One region of the Colwellia sp. MB3u-55 genome, then DNA from elsewhere that is predicted to be linked to it. Evidence: predicted binding sites of a transcription regulator. Region 1 holds the regulator's gene; each other region holds the start of a gene.
What was found. The regulator sigma-54, encoded in region 1, starts transcription at its own class of promoters, with help from an activator protein. The targets are predictions, from matches to a motif close to GTTGGCACGNNNNTNGNNT.
Positions count from the first base shown of each region.

Region 1 (7,874 bases):
TCAATTTTTGGACATTTTATTGCGGCGATCAGCGGTGGTAATTTATACCGTAAATCATCTTTTTTAATGGACGCTATTGGTAAACAAGTTTTTCCTGACTTTTTAAACATCAGTGAACGCCCTCATATTTTAAAGGGCTTGGCGAGTAGTGCTTTCGACAGTGAAGGCATAAAAACGGTTGACCGTGAAATTATTGTCGATGGTTGTTTAGAGACCTATCTATTAACCAGTTACTCAGCACGTAAACTAGGGCTTAAATCTACTGGTCATGCCGGTGGTATTCATAATTGGAAAATTAACGCCAAAGGTTCTGCCAATGGTGGTGATTTTAATGCCATGTTGAAAAAACTTGGTACTGGCTTTCTTGTCACTGAATTAATGGGACAAGGCGTTAATGTAGTCAATGGCGATTATTCACGTGGCGCTGCCGGTTTCTGGGTTGAAAACGGCGAAATTGCTTACCCGGTATCAGAAGTTACCATTGCAGGTAATTTATCTGATATCTTTAAAGGCTTAGTAGCAGTCGGTAGTGATGTTGATTTACGAGGCAGTATTTTAACGGGTTCATTGTTAATTGAAGAGATGCAGGTTGGCGGTAATTAATCACACCCTGCTATTTTAACAAGGTACATTTGATTACTAAAACCAGCAGACCAACAATGAGATCTTGAAAAGCTATCAAGATCTCAATAAGCCCATATCTAGTTTAGGTGAGGTTAGGTTAGGAATAAAGTTGCAGTTCCTAAGAAAGCGAATATTCCAACCACATCGGTAATCGTTGTTAATATCACACTACCAGCGAGAGCAGGGTCAATATTCATTCGTTTTAAAAACAGCGGGATAGCGACACCAGCGATACCAGCAGCGGTTAAATTCATTAACATTGCAAAGGCTATTACGCCACCAAGCATTAAATTTTGTTGCCAAATAGCCACAACACCGGCAATTAATACCGCCCAGATAACGCCATTCAGAAAACCAACAGCAAGTTCTTTTTGAATGAGTATTCTCGCATTCGAGTCGCCAACATGGCCTAGTGCAATGGCGCGAACAACCAGTGTTAAGGTTTGGTTACCGGCAACACCACCCATACTAGGCACTAAAGAATTTAAAATAGCTAAAATAGCCAGTTGGCTTAAAACACCTTCGAACATACTCGATACAGCAACAGCCAGTAGTGCGGTAATGAGATTAACGCCAAGCCAAATAGAGCGTTGTTGTGTGCTTTTTAAAACCGGAGCAAAGGTATCAGCTTCCCCATCTAAACCCGCCATACTCATCATCGAATGTTCGGCATCTTCACGAATAATATCGATAACATCGTCTATCGTGATACGACCAAGCAAACGACCTTCATCATCAATCACTGGTGCAGAGAACCAATCAAATTTTTCAAAGAGTTGTGCTACGTCACTATCAGACAAATGCACTTGAATTGCTTCAATATCTTTATCAATGAGTGTTGAGACGATAATTTCAGGTTTGGCGGTAATTATCGCCGCTAGAGAAACGGCGCCAATAAAGTGATTTTTACCATCGACCACATAAAAAGAATCGGTCGCTTCAGGTAAATCACCTCGTAAGCGTAAATAGCGCAATACCACATCAACCGTTACATCGGGACGAATTGTTATGGTATCAGTGTTCATGATACCGCCAGCAGTATCTTCTTCAAATGACAACGCGGCTTCGACTCGACCTCGGTCTTGCGAATCCATAGCACTTAATACTTCTTGATAAACACTATCGGGTAGAGTACGTAAAACTTCAGCTAAATCATCAACATCCATACCTTCAGCAACGGCGGCTAATTTTTCAGGGCGGATAGTTTTTAAAATACCTTTTCGAACTTCCTCATTGAGTTCTTCAAGTACTTCACCGTGATTATCTGCGTCGATAAGTTGCCATAAAACGGCACGACTTTTCGAGTGAGATGACTCTAATATTAAAGCAATATCATAGGCTGGCATGTTCTGTAGTAATTTTCGAACGTGCACAAACATACCGCTACCAAGTGCTTCATTGACTTGTTGCAGGCGTTGATGATTTTGTTGTTGCTCTGATATTTCCGGCATAAAGTTTTCCTGTGCCGCAGTAATACGAAAATTATATTGTCTATATCTTAGTCAAGATGCACTGGCTAAGGTGTTGTAATGAATGATAACGTAACTTTATTTTTTATTCAGTCTTTTTATCATTCGTCTTCATCAAATTTATCAGAAAATAACTGGCATACATCGTTAAGTGCTTGTTGAGCATCTTCTCCTTGGGTAATAACCTCTACGGTTTTCCCAAAGCCACCGGCCAGTAACATTAACCCCATAATACTGCTGGCATCAGCTTCTTTGCCCTCTAAGCAAATAGTAACGTTAGCATTAAGCTTTTGGCTTAACTGGGCAAGTTTAGTGGCAGCACGTGCGTGTAATCCCAGTTTATTGCTAATGGTTAATGATTTATTATATTTTGGCATAAAGTGACCGTTATTAAGTGCTTTGTATTTTAATGTCGCGATGATGAGATTGAACATCTTCGCGTTCTTTTCTGAGATTGTTTGCTAATATTTCCGCAATATAAACTGAACGGTGTTTTCCACCTGTACAACCAATAGCGATAGTAATATAGCTGCGATTGTTTCTTTCTAAGTGGGGTAACCACGTCATCATAAAACTGTTAATTTGCCAGATAAATTTAGTGACAATCGGTTGGCTAGCAAGAAAGTCTCGCACGGGTTGATCTAAACCAGTAAAACCTTTTAAGTCTGTTTCCCAAAAAGGGTTAGGTAGAAAACGTGCATCAAAAACATAATCTGCGTCTTGTGGTACACCGTGTTTAAAGCCAAAAGATTCAAACACCACCACCATAGATGCCGAGGTTTTGCCCAAAATTCGCTCACGCACTAAATCAGATAATTGATGAGGTGATAACTGGCTGGTATTAATATACAAACCCGCACGCGTCGAAATAGGCTCAAGCAGCTTTTTCTCTAAAGAGATGGCTTGGTCGAGTGGAATATTTTGTTTAATTAAAGGATGCAAACGACGCGTTTCACTAAAACGTCGAATAAGATCAGAGTCATCGGCATCTAAATACAGGATATCGAGTTTTACCGTTTTTGGCAGATAATCTAATATCTCTGAAACATCATTAGGGTCATTGGGTAAGTTACGTACATCTAAACTAACCGCTACTTTGTCGTAATCATTAATAACGGTATGTGCTAATGCAGGCAATAAATTTACCGGAATATTATCGACACAGTAGTAGCCTAAATCTTCGAGTACACGTAAGGCGACACTTTTACCTGACCCTGAGCGACCACTGACTATCAAGAGTTTCATTTGAGTTTTCCTGGGTTATTATTAGATTTTATTAACGTTGAGCATGCTTTATTATAGTAAAAAGCTCTTGCGAATCTTTGCATTTTCTTATTTGCTTTGCGAATTGTTTAGTACTAAATATTTGCGCAATACTTTGTAAGGTATCTAAATGTTGTTGGCAGTTTTCTTCGGGTACAAATAACGCAATAATAATATCGACAGCACGGTTGTCTATCGCATCAAATTCAACGGCTTGTTCACTGGTCAGCAATACAGCAATAACTTGTGACGTGTTAGTTAATCGACCATGAGGAATCGCAATGCCATTTCCTATACCGGTAGATCCAACTTTTTCACGCGCCATTAAGCTTTCGAATAATTGATGAGTATCAATATTGTCGAATTTTTTTGCCGCAGTTGTGCTAATTATTTCAAGGAGTTTTTTTTTGCTTGTACCCTTAATTGCACACAGGGTGCAATCAAGGGTAAGGATATCTTGCAACTTCATTATACTACTTAGATTCTTTGGTGAGTGAACAGGCGATAAACAGCATTAATGCTGATTCGTTTTACCTTTGTACTTTAATATTTGCCGGTCAAGCTTAACAACAAGACTATCAATAGAGGCATACATGTCAGCATTTTCAGCTTTTGCATGTAAATCAGAGCCACTAACGTGAACAGTCGCTTCAGCAATTTGATTTGATTTTTCAACGGTGAGAACAACATGTACATTATTGATATGATCAAAATGTCGGCTTAATTTTGTCATCTTAGTCGTGACGTTTTCTCGTAAAGCTTCGGTAATGTCAACATGGTGGCCAGAAAGATTAATTTGCATAAGCTTAATTCCTCATCTTTTCGTTAAAGTAAACTTTTTCGTTGGTTAGAAGGTGGAATAGAAAGTGACTCTCGATATTTTGCTATGGTACGTCGAGCTACATTTATCCCTTGGTCGGCTAATAAATCAGCCATTTTACTATCACTAAGTGGTTTTGCTGGGATTTCGGCAGCAACAAATTTTTTGATTAGTGCACGAATAGCTGTTGATGAGCATTCGCCACCGCTTTCGGTGCCAACATGGCTTGAGAAGAAAAACTTCAGTTCGAAAATTCCACGTGGCGTATGCATGTACTTTTGTGTTGTCACTCGTGAAATGGTTGATTCATGCATATCGACAGCTTCGGCAATATCATTTAAAACCATTGGACGCATGGCTTCATTACCATGTTCAAAAAAGCCAATTTGACGTTGCACAATACAGTTTGACACTTTTAATAAAGTATCATTACGGCTTTCTAAGCTTTTAATAAACCATTTAGCTTCTTGTAAATTTGAGCGAATAAATTGTGTGTCCGCTGTCGACTTCATCGAACGTGACATCGAAGCATATTGCTGATTCACCGAAAGTTTTGGCGCAGTATCAGGGTTTAATTCGACCACCCAACGGCCATTTTTCTTTTCAACAGACACATCAGGAATAACGTACTGGTCGTCACTCTTCATCACACTATCGCCGGGTCTAGGGTCAAGTGATTGAATAAGACGTACCACTTCGCGCAGTTGGTCTTCTTTCAGTCGAGTTTTACGCATTAATGTACGATAGTCTCGGCTACCCAGCAGATTAATATGGTCACGCAAAACTAACTTACTTTCTGCTAGCCAAGGTGTAGCTGGGTCAAATTGATTAAGTTGAATGATTAAACATTCTGAAATTGAACGAGCAGCGACGCCGACAGGATCAAAGAGGTTAATACGTTTTAGTACCACCTCTATTTCATCAAGCTCTACTCCTTCAATGGCAACACTCTCTAAAATGTCTTCACTAGATACCGTTAAGTAACCGGCGTCATCAACCGCATCAATAATTGCTGTCGCTATAGTGCGGTCTGTTTCGGTAAAAGGGCTTAATTCCATTTGCCAGCGCAAATGATCTTGAATAGAGTCTTGGGTCTCGCCTTGGTAAGTATAATCTTCTGAAGAGGGGCCTGAACTTGAACTTGCTGCACCAGCTGTGTAGTTATCATCCCAAGTGGTATCCATGTTTAATTCTTCAGGGATATCGTTTTTGTCCATGGCTTCAGTAGTGGTGATTTCATCAATGGTAGGCGTAGCGTCTTCGCTACCATCAGAAGCTGGGGCTTCTTTAACATCACCAGTACCGGCAGTGTGAGCTTCTTCAAGGTTGTCAGTACTTTTATCTTCGGGATTATTTGAAGACTCATCCATTTCTAATAATGGATTGCTTTCTAAGGCTTCTTGAATTTCTTGTTGAAGCTCTAACGTAGACAGTTGCAGCAATTTGATTGCTTGCTGCAATTGTGGCGTCATGGTTAATTGTTGTCCTATGCGGAGTTGTAGAGTAGGGCGCATTTAGGTCATTAACTTCCTATTATTTTTAATGGGATATTTTCGTTTTTTTCATACGAAGATATTATTCACTTACTGACTACTATAGCGTGAATTGTTCACCAAGGTATACATCTCTTACATGTTGATTTGCAAGAATTTGATCTGCAGTACCTTCTGCAATAAGTTCACCATGACTAACAATATACGCATGTTCACATACATCGAGAGTTTCACGTACATTGTGATCAGTGACCAACACACCAATGCCACGTTCTTTTAAGTGTAGAATAATTTTTTTAATATCACCTACTGAAATTGGGTCAACACCAGCAAAAGGTTCATCTAATAAAATAAATTTTGGTTCAGCAGCTAAAGCGCGGGCAATTTCTACTCGGCGGCGTTCACCACCCGATAAGCTCATGCCTAAATTATCTTTGATATGACCTATGTTGAATTCTTCAACAAGATGTTCTAATTTTTCTTCACGTTCAGCATCTGATAATTCTTTTCGTGTTTGTAAAATAGCCATAATATTATCGTAAACACTGAGTTTTCGAAAAATAGAGGCTTCTTGTGGTAAATATCCGATGCCTTTTCTAGCACGCTCATGCATAGGCGCTAACGTCAGGTTTTCGTCATTTAAAATAATATCGCCACTATCACTTTCAACCAAACCAACGATCATATAAAAAGAAGTTGTTTTTCCGGCACCATTTGGGCCCAGTAAACCGACTATTTGTCCTGCTGAAACTTGCATACTGACATTTTTAACCACTTTTCTGCCTTTATAGGCTTTGGCAAGGCCTTTTGCCATTAGGGTGCTAGTGCTCATAAATTAATTTTTTCCTGAGTTTTCGCGTCTGTGGTTGTCGCTTTAATTTTTTCTTTTGGCTGAAAAATCGTTTTAGTGCGTTCGTTAGATTTACTTTCAGCATTAACATACTGAGTGGCAATATTGTAAGTAATTCTACTGCCACTAACTTCACTGCCTTCTTGCTGTAATAGCGCATTTCCTGAAATGATCACTAAATTATTTGCAGGCTCATATCTTATTTCGTCGGCTTGTAAGCTAAGTGGAGTGCCATCGGCTAAGGTTTGTTTAAAGGTTGCTGGCTTCCCTTTAGCGATGTAGGTTTTTTCTTCACTGCCTGATTGAGTCAGCACTTGTACTAAATCAGCACGTATAACTAATGAACCTTGAGTGATCACCACGTTATCAATATAGCTGAATATTTTATTTTTAAGATCAACGGCTTGTCTTGAAGCGTTAATTTCAATCTTTTGTTTTATATCAAATTTTTCAGCGAAAGCTGACGAAAATAGCGGAGTTGATAACAATAAGCACAGTAGGCTATTTTTTAACAATTTCATAAATTGATTTCACATGTTTAGTTAGTGTCATTTGGTTGGTGTTTAAGTCGACAATTAAACCTTTACCATCGATGGTAAATCCTTTACCGATAATTTTAATTTCTTGTTCTGAACTTATGATGTTAGTTTTTAGATCAAGTTCAAAGTATTTTCCTTGAACTTCTTGTAATAAGCTATCGGGATCTGTTGCTAACAGGCGGACATGCTTTTCTAATTTCACCCGGTTGTTATTGTATAATATGCCTTCATTGGCAGATATTTTCCATGCGGGCGCATCATTTTTTGGATGAAGTGTGTATTGAGGAAACTCAAAGTTGGTAATACTTAACTCAGGGTAATGTTCCATACGATGGGCATCAACAACATAAGCTAAACTTCCTTGATGTTTATAAACATTACTGTGTAAATTTTCGGCAATAAAATCAGGGGTCAGCGTCTTATCAATCGCTTGTAATTGTGGTGCTGAGGAATTTCTCCATTCAATTATACCGTAAACGCCTCCCGCAATTAGAAAAAACAACAAAGTTAAACTATAAAGTCGATTCATATACTCGCACCCGAAGCATTTGCTAAGGTGTTTTGGCTAAGCATGATTAAATCGCATATTTCTCGAACAGCACCAAAACCGCCATGGTTAAAAGTGGTGTAATTTGCGATAGATAAAATACTTGGGTGGGCATCTTGAACAGCAATACCCAAGCCTACGGCTTTGATACACTCATAATCAGGCATATCATCACCAATATAAGCAATTTCCTCGAGGGATAACTTTAATTGCTTAGCCATCGTTTTCAAGGCGGGTAATTTATTTTCTTCACCTTGCACTATATATTT
Region 1 is NZ_JACGUS010000122.1:507,067-514,940, reverse strand. It holds gene pmbA (metalloprotease PmbA) at 1-603, shown strand, start outside; gene mgtE (magnesium transporter) at 717-2,075, opposite strand; gene H4J66_RS18510 (HPr family phosphocarrier protein) at 2,195-2,470, opposite strand; gene rapZ (RNase adapter RapZ) at 2,484-3,338, opposite strand; gene ptsN (PTS IIA-like nitrogen regulatory protein PtsN) at 3,370-3,825, opposite strand; gene hpf (ribosome hibernation-promoting factor, HPF/YfiA family) at 3,871-4,158, opposite strand; gene H4J66_RS18490 (RNA polymerase factor sigma-54) at 4,182-5,690, opposite strand; gene lptB (LPS export ABC transporter ATP-binding protein) at 5,770-6,501, opposite strand; gene lptA (lipopolysaccharide transport periplasmic protein LptA) at 6,498-7,040, opposite strand; gene lptC (LPS export ABC transporter periplasmic protein LptC) at 7,021-7,587, opposite strand; gene kdsC (3-deoxy-manno-octulosonate-8-phosphatase KdsC) at 7,584-7,874, opposite strand, start outside.

Region 2 (7,874 bases), on a different contig from region 1:
AACAGAAACAAACAACTTATCGATATCTGAAAAACACTGAGCTGGCATTATTTATTTTCTTCTTTTTCAACAATATGAAACGCTGGCAGTGAAACTCGCCAATAAATAGCGGCTAGTCTCAGCGTTAATGCGCCAAGAATTGCAGAAATAATGGCGATATTTTCTGGCCAAGCCAAGTATCGAAATAACGCATACAAAGAGCCACCTAAAATCGCAGCAGTAGCATAAATTTCTTTTTGTAAGATCATTGGAATAACATTACATATAACATCACGGATCATCCCACCAGCAACACCCGTGATGGTGCCCATTACAACAGCAACAAATACAGGAGCGCCTAAACTTAATGATTTCTCAGTACCTAAAACAGCAAATAATGCTAAACCAAACGCATCAGCAATCAGTAAAAAGCGCTTTGGAATACGCTTAGGACGGCGAATAATGATAATTGTCAACACGGCAGTCAATAAAATAACATAAAGATAAATCGGATTGGCAACCCAAAATACTGGCGTATCTAAAGTAATATCGCGGATGGTACCGCCGCCAATCGCTGTTACTGCGGCTAATACGACAACACCAAAAGGGTCGAGCTTATAACGCCCAGCCATTAATGCACCCGATAAGGCAAAGACAACAATACCAAATAAATCTAACCAGTAAAGAAGTTCATACATGTTTGTTACCTATTGATATTGAACGAGTAAATAAATAATGTCAGTAGTGTTAAAAATAGAAAACAAAAATAGAACACTTGGCTAATACGTTTACTGGCATGAATAATATCAGTAGCTTGAGGCTGCCTGCCGTGATCGTTGTAACTTGTTTTACGTAATTTTATATTTTGATACATAGCCACACCACCAAGTTTAACCTCTAATGACAAGGAAAATAAATTGAGCACATAGCTATTATTTAATTGAAAAAAGTAGCGGCGATTTAACCGAAAAAATAAAACAAAATTTTTGCCAATACAGCCCAAAAGCAGGATTAATGAAAAAATACGGCTAGGTAGCCATTGTATAATGTTGACAATAAAAGCAACACTGTCGCCAAAAGGTTGAAAACTATTTTGTTTGTTATTCCAGCTGTAATGCATCTCAATAAGCAATCGACAAACTAAAGCAGTAAGTGGACCAAAAAGTAAAAATACCAAGCTAATGGTGAATAAATTTTGTACCGCTCGAAGCAATAACATCTCAATACAGCTCTTTGCTAAGCCCAAAGAGGAAAGCTGTTCGGTATTACGTAACAGCCAGGGGTTTAATAACTGTTTAGCTTCGAAATTTTTGTTGGCGACAATTAACTTGGCAATCTCTTTACTTGTTTTTCCTAGTTGTAAACAGCCTAAGGCAAGATAAAGTAAAAATCCCTGCCAAAGCCAGGTGGCCTCAACAAAAGCTTCAAATAACCAAAGAATAATGACTATAGGCGTAAGGCTAACTACAATAGCAATTAAACCAGAAATAAAACACTGACGGTCAGTATTCCTACTTTTATTGACTTTTTTGGCGAGTTGATCGCAAAAAATTCGAAAAAACCTTAAGGGTTGATGACTCGCTAAATAGCCAGTAAAAAGCTTAATCAAAATAACACCGTAAAGCATGACAACTGAATAGGCGAAAGGGCTGATATCAATTAAGTTTGTTAGATTATTAGCAGTCATATTTATAGCCATTCCATTAAATTATTGCTCACTTGTGCGGGTTAAAATACTCCAAACCTGCGTCGCACTCAATGCCTATAGCTAGTGATTAGAAAATCGTCAGCCTTGCTTTGATATATTCTCCTTGCGCGAACAAGATCACAAAATTAGTGGCGTTGGTATCGATTAAACTTAGGGCTTAAGTTAACTTTTTACCTTGCAATGCGTCGAGCATATTTTCAACTAACTGAGATGAATTCACCGAAGCTGTTTCTAAATAAGCTTCAAAAGAGGTAGGAGACTCTTTACCTGCTATATCAGACATAGAACGAATAACCACAAAAGGCACCTTAAATTGATGACAGGTATGAGCAATTGCGGCTCCTTCCATTTCAACCGCGGCCATAGTCGGAAAGTTAGCGCGGGCTTTGGCAATATCATCATCAGCTGTCATAAAGGTATCGCCGGTAGTGATTAAACCCAGTAAGGTCTGGATATTTTCCAATTCAGCAACACCTGCCTGTGCGGCCTTAACAAGTGTCGGGTGAGGAATATAAGCAGCTGGATTGCCGGGTAACTGACCAATCTCATAGCCAAAAGCGGTGACATCCACATCGTGATAGCGAACTTCTGAACTAATGACAATATCGCCTACTTTTAATGACTGTTCAAAACCACCAGCAGAGCCGGTATTAACAATATAGTCAGGCTGGAACTTATCAATTAAAATGGCGGTTGCTAAGGCTGCAGCCACTTTACCAATCCCCGATTGTACAATAACGACATTACTGCCGTTGAGTTGCCCTTGATAAAAAGTATAACCTGCATGTTCGATCGTTACTGCATGAGTTAATTTTGCTTTTAAAATAGCAACTTCTGGCTCCATTGCGCCAATTATTCCTGCTTTCATTTTATTTCCAATTCGTTGATAACATCTAATAAAACAATTATAACGTGAAGATTCCCAGATGTCGTATATTTATGTTCAGGATGAACGTTATAACGCGGTGCTGTGACTACATGGATGTAGGAAGTAGAGTAACGCAGGAGCGGTTATCGAGATGGCAAAGAGCGTATATGTTCAGGATGGCCTTTCTCAGACATCCTGTCTTTCTATGTATGAGTTGAATAGGCATAAGATTATACGGCAACAATATATTACGATCACATTGCCACTCTTAGCCTTTATGGCATTAATACAGCCACGCACGGTAATTATATCTAAGCGAAAAAAAAAGTCAGCGATGTAAATCACTGACTTTTTATTTTAATAATGGGGTGATTTTATTGTAGAGTTTAATGAGGTAATGCGGCTACTTGCGGTGCAGGAATTCGTTGCGACATAGCATTACCTGTTGTTGATGAGCCTAATTGCGCGCGAGCGGCAATAGGAGACAAGGCGCCAACTTCTTCTCTATTTCTATTGGGTCGAGGCTTTAGCATAGGAGCAGGAATAATTTTTCCTTTAATTTTTGGCTCAGGAGGTCTGTTTCCTAAAAGTCGACTGTAAATACAAGCGCGGATCTCGTCAACAGTATAATTAGCTTTCACTTTTATACGAATATGAGGAATTGAAGATGCTTCTAATGCGCCGCTGACAAACCAGTCTTTTTTGATTTTATAGCCTTTGCCTTGGGTATCAACTAAATCAATAACGCCGCATAGCCTCATACTCTCCCGATCACAAATAGCAAAATCTAAGTATTTACTTTCGGCATTCGCTGATGCTGTTTGGCTTGCTCTGTTCGACACACCATGACGAACAGTGACGATATCAGCAAGTTTTACTCGATTAATAATACGATATTTACCACCAAGGGCTTGTTCGAGCAAATTTTGAAAATTCTTCTCTGCTGGTGTAAAAAGACTTTGCTTTTTATCAAATGGAAAAGGAAAACTATTGTCGTTTAAGCGGCTAGCTAACAAAGCGACAATAACAATTAGGCTGATCATGGCAAAGAGAATTAATTCCATACACTGCTCCGGCGGTTCAAATTCTTGACGGTCTTCTTAATAACAGTTGAGTAAGCAGAATTTGTGCCACAGATCATAATTCACTAGATTCTTTTAATAACCCTTGGCTAGGTGGAATTTATGCGACAGATCTTAATATAAAAGAGTTGTTTTAATAACCGTTCGAAAAGTAGAGTTTATTCTGTATGCTTCAAGCTAACATACTGTTTTAGAATGGAAAAAATGGTGGGGGATAAAAGACTCTAGTTATTATTTATCTAGAGTCTTTGTTAGGTTTTGAGCGAATAATTATGCTGGGTATTTTGCCTCAAGTGCGGCATAAAGTTGTTGCTGAAAATCACTTGCACTGGCATCTAAGGTATTAACTAAATTAGCTAATACTTCATTGTCTTCTTCGTCATGCCAAACTTTGATGTATGTCCCTTCTTTATAACCGTGGTCTTGACGGAAAAAATTCAAGGTGTTTTTGCCAACATATTGACGAAATAATTCATCTAGGTCCATATTCATCAAACGCATACAATCAGCTAAGGCAATCGCATCAAAACTTTTGTTAGTAACGGCGGCTGACGCTAGGTTTTCAAGGGCAATTTTAAAATCTTTTTCGCCTGAGCTTTCAGTGAGTTCTGTTGATAAGGTGTCAGTAATACTTGTAACGGTTTCGCCTGTCATTAAACGTAAGCTTAAACCAAAATGAAAAATATCAACCAACTCCAATTGCACTTGCGCAATATCTATTTCTTGATGTTTCCACCATTTCCATCCGTGATGGTCTAACATTTCAGCACACTCAACCCAAATGGCGCGATACCACTCATAACCATTTTCTTGCCAGGTATCACTAACACGCGTATTCATCGCGTCTTGCATGGTTAGCATTTGTTTTATTTGATTTTGTGCTGCTGAATTTGCGCTCATTATTTTCTCTATTATTTGTAAATATCTATAGGGACTATTTTGCCGTAGAGAAAAGAAAGAAACAAGCAAACAAACGATGGTAATTTAATTAAAAAACTACCGCTAACTCAATGCCGCTAAAGGCATAGTTTTTTGCTTGCCAGTTATAACCACTTATTTCACGAAAACGAACAAATGCTGTAACTTTTATTTGCTCAATCATCATCGAACTACCGATCCCTATATAACCATCTGAATCGTTATCATTGTAATGATGGTCAAAGTTATCATTTTCGAAATCTGTATTATAGCGCTTATCATTATATGAATAGTCATCGTCACTTCGATCATTAAAGGCAAGCTCAAGCAGATCAACGCCAAATTCAGCATAAAGACTAAAGTTAGAAAAGTAACCTATTTTTATACCGCCTTCCCATGCAATAAAACCATGTTGATAATCAAAGGTATCGGTAACCCTTGCATAGCCTATTGAGCTATTAACCGAGAAACCTAAATAACTATTAAGTTTACGATGAATTACCTCTACGCCAACACTTGAGTAATAGTCACTGTCGTTAGTTGCATGCTTAATAGAAATAATATAATCATTAGATTTCATTGCGTAACTATTAAAAGAAAACAAGATGTTAAAACAGATGACGATGATAATTTTGTTCATAATAAGCTCAACAGAAGATTTACAGCCATTCTCATATTATTACGGGTAAGTTTCAGTGATCTAATTGTTAGGATATACTGAAAAACTGTAAGTTATTGTCAGATTAATTCTGTAGACATTGAGCCTTTAGTGCTGGCGTCATTTAAAAGTGGGCTTTTACTCTAAGCCAAGCATTGCTGTTTTGTTGATGTTGACCAAAAAAAGTATACTTTTCTTCACCCCAAAATAAATTCGCCCCAGCCGAGAATAACCACTGATCGCTATAGCGATAAGTTATTGAAGGTTTAAGATAACCATCCTTGTCTGTGGGAGAATAAAAGTTAAAAACGCTATAAATTAATTTTTGCTGCAATGTTCTGTAGGTTAAGCGAAAGGTTAATAATTGACGATTTTCATCAACTTCTGTTGCTGGCGTAGCAGAATGGCTAATAAATTGCTGATAATGTTTGGTTTGCTCAACATAGAACTGAACGCTAGCAGTCAGGTTTTTAATTACTTCTCTTTCAAAAGCCACTAACAACCTATTTTGACCATTAGCAATAAAAGGGTTAGTGCCGTTATTATCCTCAATACTGTTATAACTTGCATATTCAGCATTAAATAATCCGCCGGCTAATGACAATCGAACACTGGCTCCCCAAGCATTCATTTCTGGAAAATAAGCTTGTGATGGCTGACTGTTATCTTCTGTAATACCTACGGGAGTTGGCCAAAAACCTTTATAACCATACAACGCATATTCCACGCCATTATTGTTAGTCGCAAGGCGCGCTGAAAATTGTGCTTTCTTGGTTTCTTTTACCCTAAAATTATCAGCGGGTGCAACAATGGCTTGTGCTTGCGGTGAATAAAAAGAAAAACGTTCGCCAGTGATGTAAACATCAGGGGTGAACTCAGGAGTCCAAGTGAGATCAAGTGAATAGTGACCAATATACCAAGTACCTTTCGCACTATCTGAAGGCGCTTTTAGATATTGGTCATCACGTCCCGAGAAGAATGATTGCCAGTTTTTTGCAAACAAGTCGTTAAGGAAAATATAATCACCAGTCCCCCATGTCAGAATTTGCCGCCCTAATTTAACATCTGTTTTATCAGAGGGACTAAAACGGATATTTAATTCGCGTGCTTGCAAAAAAGTATCTTTTAATACATCGTCATAAATTAACTCTGCTTTTGAAACCAGCTCAAAAGATTCATGACTGTAATCAAGATTAACGCGTGTGGTGATTTCACTTAATGATGCGTTTGACTCAACAATATTATCCTGTAATAAATAGCCATAACCCGCTTCAACAAAACCTGAAAATTTCCAAGGTGAAACCACTGCTTCGCTCCACTCATCTCCCCAATTATCTGTTTCGTTTGCGAGAACATTAGCGGCAAAAATTGCGCTAGCGGCACAAAGGCTGGTCACTATAAAATAGAAATTTTTTACTGATTTTTGCAAAATAATTCTGTCCATTTATTGTTAGTGATATAAATAATAATCCCGATACTGAATTAATTTCAGCAACTAAACTAATTTCAGCAGTTAAAACGTTAGTCGCTGAAACGGATCAGGATGAGTTTATACGATCATCGTTAGCTTATTAATCCAGCCACTCTTTCGGGGGGTTACGTAAACTGCGCTCAGAAAAAATATCATTGGGTAAGCCAACATTATATTTCACATTCCTAAATTGCATTTCAGTATAGCTACCATCGGAATGCTGAGTTATTTTTGAATGCATAACCGTGGTAAAACCATCAATAACTTCAGTTTTTAATACTTGTAGAGAACGTGATTTTTTACCTTGGCTGTTATAAAAGTCAACTTGCATCGGTAAAAAAGTGTTTTTATCAACACTGACGATATAATGATCAAATTCAACACTGTTTAGATCTTTTGGCTGAGCCTTGATCGTATAAAAGTTGTTATCAGTTTTTAACAGGGTAAAGTTATCTTCTGCTGGGTTTCTGCCAGAAACATCCTCATAAAAAAAATGTGCGCCAACAAAAGAAGTACGCTTATCGCCGGCTGAAATACGTTTTACTAAATCTAGTGCTGGCAAGTACAACCAGCGGTCGTCATCGCTTGTGACTTTTTTTACTACACGAAATACCGTGCCTTGGACATCGGTGGGGCGAGAGAAGAACACTAAGATGTCTTGGTTACCTAGATCGGTTTGGTCTTTACGCAAGATGGTAAATTGTCGCATCTGCTTATTGCCCTGCGCATCAACAATAATCATACGGGCTTGGGCACTACCATCATCAGCAGAATAATATGAGGCTAAGTTTGCCTTAGTAATAATTTCATTGGCATTGGTTATATCGCCAGCCTGGCCAACAAAACTTGAAAGGGAGCAGACCAGTATCAATAGTTTTGATAAATATTTCATCTTTATATCCTATAGTCGTTCAGTTTTTAGGTTTTGCTTACCAGCAAAAAGGGTCATTAATGCCGGCAATAACACTAAAGTAACTAACGCCGATAGCGCCATAATACTCGCCAGGAAAAAACCAACGGTAATATAAGGCATTAATGGTGAAAGTAATAATGGGGTAAAACCAACGGCAATAACTATTGCATTGCGTGATATTGCTCGGCTTGGCTCTTGGAACATTGCGGTTAATGCTTGTGATAAACTGCCCAGTTCTTTCTCTAATTCTCGTGAACGTTGGAGAAAATGAATGGCA
Region 2 is NZ_JACGUS010000070.1:24,280-32,153, reverse strand. It holds gene H4J66_RS03065 (trimeric intracellular cation channel family protein) at 48-677, opposite strand; gene H4J66_RS03060 (cobalamin biosynthesis protein) at 683-1,666, opposite strand; gene mtnN (5'-methylthioadenosine/S-adenosylhomocysteine nucleosidase) at 1,845-2,555, opposite strand; gene H4J66_RS03050 (DUF2726 domain-containing protein) at 2,942-3,619, opposite strand; gene H4J66_RS03045 (dUTP diphosphatase) at 3,908-4,537, opposite strand; gene H4J66_RS03040 (hypothetical protein) at 4,626-5,135, opposite strand; gene H4J66_RS03035 (hypothetical protein) at 5,338-6,642, opposite strand; gene H4J66_RS03030 (outer membrane lipoprotein-sorting protein) at 6,785-7,576, opposite strand; gene H4J66_RS03025 (RND family transporter) at 7,586-7,874, opposite strand, start outside.
Region 2: a site for sigma-54 is predicted at 3,672-3,690, ahead of H4J66_RS03050 (DUF2726 domain-containing protein). Genes of this name have one in related genera too.

Region 3 (7,874 bases), on a different contig from region 1:
TAAATTAGCGAGCGCTAGATAAATACTTCCTGCCTTGTTGTTCTTGTTTAAAAACTGACTGGTTAAGGTTATCGCTTCTTTCAATTGGCCAAGCATGACTTGTATTTCAATAATATTTATTAATGCATTGGGGTTAGTGTTATCAACACTATAGGCCTTTTTGTAGGCTGATAACGCTTCATTATTATTGTTGGTTAGGCGATGTATATTACCTAGCTCAATCAGTAAAAATGAATTGGGTTCTGTTAGTTCAACGATTTTCTTATTTATTGTTGCTATCGCTTTTTCTGGCTGTTGTTCTATAACATCGATTCTTGATAAATGGACAAGTGTTCTAAGGTTGTTAGGGTTTAACTTTAGTGATTGTTCTAGTGATTTTTTTGCTAGTAGGTGCTGTTTTAGTTGACCTAATAAAATACCTTTTTGTAAGTGCAAAACGCTATCATCACTTTGTAAAGTTAATGCAAGGTTCAATTGCTCTAGTGCCTGTTCAAACTGATTGTTTTGTTGGAAGGCCTCTGCGAGCAGCACAATAAAACTTATATTAGCATCTATTGATTTTGCTAATTGAAGGTGAGTAATAGCTTGTGGGAATTTTCCCGATAAAATTTCTAACTTTGCTAACTCAAATAAAGGTTGGGGATTTTCTTTATCACTGTTAATAACATCTTTGAGGTAATCCTCAGCAAGTTGTAGTTCTCCTAATACGGTATAGGTCTGACCAAGAAGCGACCATGTTTCAACATCGTTAGGGGCTACTAGTCTAGATTTTACTAATAATGTTTTTGCACGAAAGGGATTATTCAATGCGAGTTCAATTTGAGCGGCTAACTTTAACGCTCTTATATCGTCACTAATAATAGCGATATATTTTTGCAAAAAATCTTGAGCCTTTAAATTTTCTTGTTGCTGAAAACTAATCACACCCGCTAAATAAAGATACACGGGATTCTGTTTCATTATATCTTCGGGTAATCCCATCAATACGGTATTGATATGGGCGGTTGTTTTATTAACTTCTTCAGTATTACCTAAGGCACTGTTCGCAATTATCTTTAAATAATTTGCTTTTGGCTCATTGGGAATTTCTGTGATGATTATACTAAGGTCGTTTAAAGCAAGTTGAAAATCACCCAGTTCAATATATAAACTGGCTCGCGTAAGTAACGCAGGAAAATCTTTATTGTTTAGCTCAATAACTTGTGAAATTATTTTTAACGATTCAATCTGATTACCAGCTTGCTGTTCTATATTGGCAAGCATTGTTAAAGCGATACTGTTGGTTGGCGATGAAGATAGTGCCTTATCAATATAGACTCTTGCTTGGAGCATACTTCCATTAAGCATACCTACTTGTGCTATGCCTAATTGGGCTTTAATACTACTAGGCATATACTCTAAAGCTTCTTTGAATAAAACTTTTGCTTGCGCTAAGTTATTCATCGCTATGAAAGCACGTCCTTGCAATACGGCAACTTTACTCAGTTGTTGTTTTTGAGTTATAGAAGCCATTGGGGCATTAATTACTTTTTTATATTTTTGCTGTAAAAGATAAGCTTCAAGCATTAACGGCAGTATTTTACTTTCATCGGCATTCTTTTCTTGGGCGTTTTCTAGTTGATTTTCTGCTGATGCGCCATCACCCATAGCAATATATACTTCGGCGAGTAACACCATAGAAGGTAAATGTTCAGGATTATTTTTTAAAGCATTCTTTAAATGAATAATTGCCGCGTTGAGTTCAGAAAGGTAAAAACTTGCTAGGGCATCTTCATAAGGTTTATCTGCGCTTTGATCGGGCAAAGCCAGAGCATGCGAACTCAGCAATAAAATTGTCCCGCAGAGTAAGGCTAAAGTCGTTTTTACCAAAGAGGCCATTTAATTATTTCTCTTATGAAAATCAATTGCTAAGGATACTAGGAGTCATTATGAATATCTAGCAGATCTTTAATTGTTTAAGTTGTACATTTAATAGTTGTCGATATTTTTTACACTTTTAGGTAAGATAATCGTTATATGAAATAATATAATCCTATGCATTTAAAAATAAAGGGCTTTTTAATCTTGGCCTGAATATTGAACTGGGTTGGGTCAATAAGTAAATAAAAATTTATACATAGTCTTGTGTTTTTATTACACATGTTATTTATGCCAGTATTTAGGAGTAGGTTTAAAATATGAAATGTTTAAAATGGATTGCAATAGCTGCACTATCAGTATCAAGTATTAACGCGTTTGCAGATACACTTAGCGCCGAAGACATGATGAAGCAGTATGCTGATAAAGGTTATTCTGATATTCAAGATAATTATATAGGTAAAGGTCATAGAAATGACATCAATGGTAAATCTTATCTATATGACGTTGACCAAATGTTTGTTTCTCGTGTCGGTACCACACTATCTGTTGATATCTTTACTGCATTTTACAACGATATAAATAGAGACGGCATCAGGCTTGGTGATTTGTTTATGGCTGCTAATAATAGTTTTAACAGTACTGGAGAATCGCCTTGGGATCCCCAAGGAAATACCTCAGATGACAGCTTTACTAGCGCTGCAGCTAATTCAAATACCGGCACAAATTGGAACTACGTTTACGATTTAAGTGGTGCACGTAATTCTAATTCAGGAACTGGGCATTTGAAGTCGAATTTTGGTGCTAATCAAGTTGTTTCTTCAACGACTCTTCATGGTAACAGTGCCCGTGCTGATCAAGCGGTTATGCTTGCTGATAATAATCATACTGATAAGATTCATGATTCATCTTCATGGTATGCAGATACTTCTTATAGCTATGCTAAGACCGTTGGTGATACATATAATGGCTACGGTAAAGTGAGTTTTTCGTTTGATGTTGCCAATACTGCATTAGCGACAGCTAATCAAATAGCCTTTCGTTGGGCAATGACCTGTGCTAATGACATTATTGAAGGTGTAGCTTCTTTTGCTCCACCTAGAGATACTATTGCAGTGCCAGAGCCACAAACATTTGTGTTAATGTTACTTGCTATGTTTGGTCTTATTTATCGTAGAAAAATAACTCACTAATTTACTATTAGCTACTGACCCGTTAGTGGTTTAATTAATGCGCTATAGTTAATTATATAGCGCATTTTTTGTATATATTTTAGATAAAATTCTTCTTCTTGCTGATAAATTTTACTATCTCAGACAATACTTGACTAAATTAGTCAAGTTTAAGATAATACACGCGAGACACTCCCGTAACATCTTTGTAAGTAGAGCAATATGTCAACTCCCGAATTACCAATAAAATTTTCCGATGCCGCCGCAAATAAAGTATTATCTTTGATCACAGAAGAAGAAAATCCGGAATTGAAATTACGTGTTTATGTAACAGGTGGTGGCTGCTCTGGATTTTCATATGGCTTTACTTTTGACGAAAAAGTGAACGATGGTGACATGACTATCGTTAAAAAAGGCGTCACTATGGTTATTGACCCGATGAGTTTACAATATTTAGTTGATGGTGAAGTTGATTATATTGAAGGCTTAGAAGGCAGTCGATTTTTAGTACATAACCCAAACGCTTCATCAACCTGTGGTTGTGGATCTTCTTTCTCAATCTAATTCTCTTTAGTTACATTGTGATTAACAAAAAGCCAGCGAAATATTACTGGCTTTTTTGTGCTTTTTTGTGCTTTTTTTCAGCTACGGCCATTCTTTTATTTAAAAAGTTTTTTAAATTAGGCATGCTATTACACCTGATACTGCCGCCAAGCAGGGTTGACATCGTATTTAGCGCACTATTAAATTTACTGCTATTACAATCGACTTCTTTAATTTTTGCTTTCGCTGGGGCTAACTGATCATACGTTGTGATGGATTGGGCAATTGTACTCTTATCGGTTAGGTATTTAGTTAAGCTGTCGTTTGCAGCGTTTTCACGAGCTTGGTTATCTAAACGTTGCTTAAGCTTCTCTAGTGACGTTTGACTCATTTTTTTACTTGATGTTTTACTCTCCAACACGTTTTTATCAATTGGCTGTTTAGATAACTTTGCAGGCAAAATATTCCTATTATTGGTTTTTTCTAACCATTCATTACTTATTTTTGTTTCATCTGTTGGTATGGTTTCTTTAATGGCTAGCGGTTCCTTGCTGGAAGTAAGAGTCGCTTTTTTCCTTAACCGTAAAGGAAAATATAGGCGAGCTTGAATAATAGGGTTAACCGAATCGTTATTTTTTACTGCGCTAAGTGGAACTGTTGATAACCCTTGTGTAAAAATTATCAGTACCGCTATATGCAAGATAATTGAGAAAGTCAGTCCATTGCTTAATTTATTTAAATGTAATCCTGCTTGTTAACTTTATATTTGGCACTGTAGTATTGAGCTATAAATCTTTTAAAAGTTCAGTATTCGCTTAATTAGGGTTCAATGGTTTAATAAAGATAGTTTGCCACTTTTTTAAGGCGAACCTATTTGCATGTCGGCGCAAGATTCTTGATACTGAATTAATTCTATAATCAATAATATTTATAAAAGGGAATATAATGCTTAAAGTGCCTTTTCAATCGGTAATAAAAACGCTTGTTTTCAGTAGTACTTTGTTAGCTTTATCAAGTTCAGCGGCAACACTGACTGAATCAGAAACTAAGCAACTGACACAATTAAAAAATACCGCTCTGCAATCTAATTTGTCCTATAAGGTCTTAGAATCTTTAACCACGGAAGTGGGGCATCGATTAATGGGTTCAGAAGGTGATAGAAAAGCTGTCATTTGGGCGCAAGCTAAAATGAACGCTTTAGGCTTTGATAAAGTGTGGACAGAAGAAGTCACGGGTACTTTTTGGCAACGTGGTGAAGCACAAGCAAAAATAATCTCGCCTTATCCTCATAAGGTCGTCGCCATTGCTCTTGGTGGCAGTATTGCTACCAGTGAAGAAGGGTTGATTGGAGATGTTGCACATTTTGAAACCTTAGCTGGCTTAATCGCGGCACCAGATAACAGTTTAGATGGAAAAATTGCATTTGTTTCTTATCAAATGGAAGAGCATATCGACGGTAACGGCTATGGTCCAGCAGTAGGTACGCGTGTGGGTGGGGCAGTTGTAGCCGCTAAAAAAGGGGCATCAGCATTAATTATGCGTTCTGTAGGTACAGACAATAACCGTATAGCTCATACCGGCATTATGCGTTATGAGGCTGGCGTGAAAAAAATTCCTGCGGCTGCGCTTTCAAATCCTGACGCAGACTTACTTGTTAATCAATTAAAGCGTAATAAACCGGTTAGCTTTTATCTAAAATTAACCAGCCATACTGATGCTAAAATAACAGCTGTTTCTGCCAATGTCATTGGTGAAATAACCGGTAGCGAATTTCCTGATGAAATTGTCTCAATTGGTGCCCACCTTGACAGCTGGGATGTCGGTACGGGTGCATTAGATGATGGTATGGGTGTTGCTATGATGCTTGCCTCTGCTCACCATATTGCTCAATTACCTATACGTCCAAAGCGCACTATACGCGTCATTCTTTTTGCAGCTGAAGAAGTGGGTTTATTAGGTGCAAAAAAATATATGGAGGTCCATGAAAAAAATATGGATAATCATATCATTGGCGCTGAATGGGACTTTGGTGTTGGTCAAATTTATAAAATGACTTCGGGTGTTGGTAAAGAGTCATTAACGGCAATTAACGATCTTGCTAAGCATCTTGCGCCGTTAGGCGTTGAATTATCAAACGATAATAATGCACAAGCACAATCAGATATGAGTGTAATGAGCGCTGCAGGTATGCCAAGCATGAATTTTGCACCTGATGGCACCAAGTACTTTGATTATCACCACACAGAGAACGATACCTTGGACAAGGTGAACCCTGAAGACTTAAAGCAAGCAACAGCGGTTTACACCCTCTTTGCTTATTTTTCAGCCCAGTCAGGAATTAACTTTAGAAAATAATATGAGGAGTCGTGAAAAGTTAAGGCTGATTTTTCGCGACTCATTATTCATCACTTCGTAAATATAATCCCTTATTCTTTTTATTTAGCTCGCCTTCACCTGCTCTTCTATTCGTACAAGTATAAGAAACATTTATTGTTTTCTTGATTTTATTAGAACTATAAACTTAACTTTTAATAAATATACTTACTCATAGTCAACAGAAGAAGTTCTCTAAAGTGCTCCACGAGAGTAAATGAATAGTACCTTCACTGTGCCTTATTTTCAGTTTTATTAAAAAAGGTGAATTAATCTTTGGTGTTTACTCGCGTTAATGCTGGTAAGGTAATAGGGGGCTATAGCTATTTAGTATGAAATTACTAAAAACGTATCCAGCTAATCATCTTATGATTTATAATAAGTTGAACTTAGCCTAGCGATTGAATAACAACAGACTTTCTTGTGGAGTGTATGCTTGATAAGCACTTCTAGCAGATTTAGAGCATTGTGTAGAACGGAGTCTAGTCATTGAGTTTCATGTAAGCTCAACTTAAGAAAATGCTAATGTAAAAGTAGTTAAAAATTTTTGAAGGCCCAAAGGGTTTATTATTTGAGTATTTTAACAATGTACGGTGCATCGTACGTCATTTACGATTAGGATAAATATGAAGTTTTTTAAAGAATTACCTATATTTCATAAAATATTAGCAATACTAGCGATTGCAATTTTGAGCTTTGTTATTAATTTACTTATTAACATTACTGCCATCTCTAAAAACCAAATATTATTACAAAAAATTCAAAATACTACGATTCATTTGGTTAACTTAACCAGTGAAAATGTCAGTACTTGGCAACGTGTAGATGAGCTCTATAACCAGAGTGTCTCTTTTGGTGATGAAGAGTTAGTTGATCAAGCTAGTAAGTTAGTTACGGTATTAACTGGTAATTTAACGCGTATTGATTCACTTGAACCCTTGTTTTCCGATACTTCTACTTTAGTCTCATTAAGCAACGAGTATAATGATATCGCACGAAAGATTTCAGTAGGATTTATCAAGGAAGAAATCGATTTTCAATTGGCCTCAACAAAGACCAGTATTGATAATAAAGCAGATATTTACCAAAAGGTTACTGACAGCTTAGCCCAGGAAAAAGAAAAGGCAGCTAAAGTATTTAATACCTTGGTTGAAGAAACTGTGGCTAACTCTAGTGACTCAAGAGATTTAAGTATTTTAGTGGGTATTTTACTTTTGGTTATGATGTCACTGTTGAGTATCATTATCGCACGTTCAATTAGTCATTCAGTATTAAATATAGATGCTTCTTTAAAAGAACTGGCAGAAGGTGATGGTGATTTAACTAACCAGATTGAAGTAGTGAGCCATGATGAATTAGGCAATGTTGTTAAGCACTTTAATGCTTTTACTCAGTTGCTAAGAGGTATTGTTTCAGATGTCATTGATGTTGTGCCACCCCTGACTAAAAGTGCTGAACAATTGGCTGAAAAGGTACGTGATGTTGATGCTAATGTACAAAGCCAAGCAGAAGTGGCTGAAATAACAAAACAATCTATGGTTGAAATGCAATTTAGTGTTGCTGATATTGCTAAGTCTGCCGCAGAAGCCGCAAATGCTGCAGGTTCTGGAGAAGCAGAAGTTAATCGAGGCATGGAGAATGTTCAGCGTTCTTTACTTATTTCAGGTCAATTAGTCCACGAAATTGGTAATGCAGCTGATGTGGTTGATAGGCTCGCTAAAGACTCGCAGAACATGAACAAAATTCTTGATGTTATTAATGGTATTGCCGAACAGACAAATTTATTAGCGTTAAACGCTGCAATTGAAGCGGCCCGAGCGGGCGAGCAAGGCCGAGGCTTTGCTGTAGTTGCAGATGAAGTTAGAAGTTTAGCTTCAAGAACAGCGTTATCGACTACTGAGATTCGTGGTTTACTAGATAAGCTCATTT
Region 3 is NZ_JACGUS010000116.1:237,533-245,406, forward strand. It holds partial or broken gene prsT (XrtA/PEP-CTERM system TPR-repeat protein PrsT) at 1-1,878, opposite strand, end outside; gene H4J66_RS13040 (PEP-CTERM sorting domain-containing protein) at 2,178-3,050, shown strand; gene erpA (iron-sulfur cluster insertion protein ErpA) at 3,252-3,593, shown strand; gene H4J66_RS13050 (hypothetical protein) at 3,637-4,272, opposite strand; gene H4J66_RS13055 (M20/M25/M40 family metallo-hydrolase) at 4,518-5,927, shown strand; gene H4J66_RS13060 (methyl-accepting chemotaxis protein) at 6,572-7,874, shown strand, end outside.
Region 3: a site for sigma-54 is predicted at 2,064-2,082, ahead of H4J66_RS13040 (PEP-CTERM sorting domain-containing protein). Genes of this name have one in related genera too.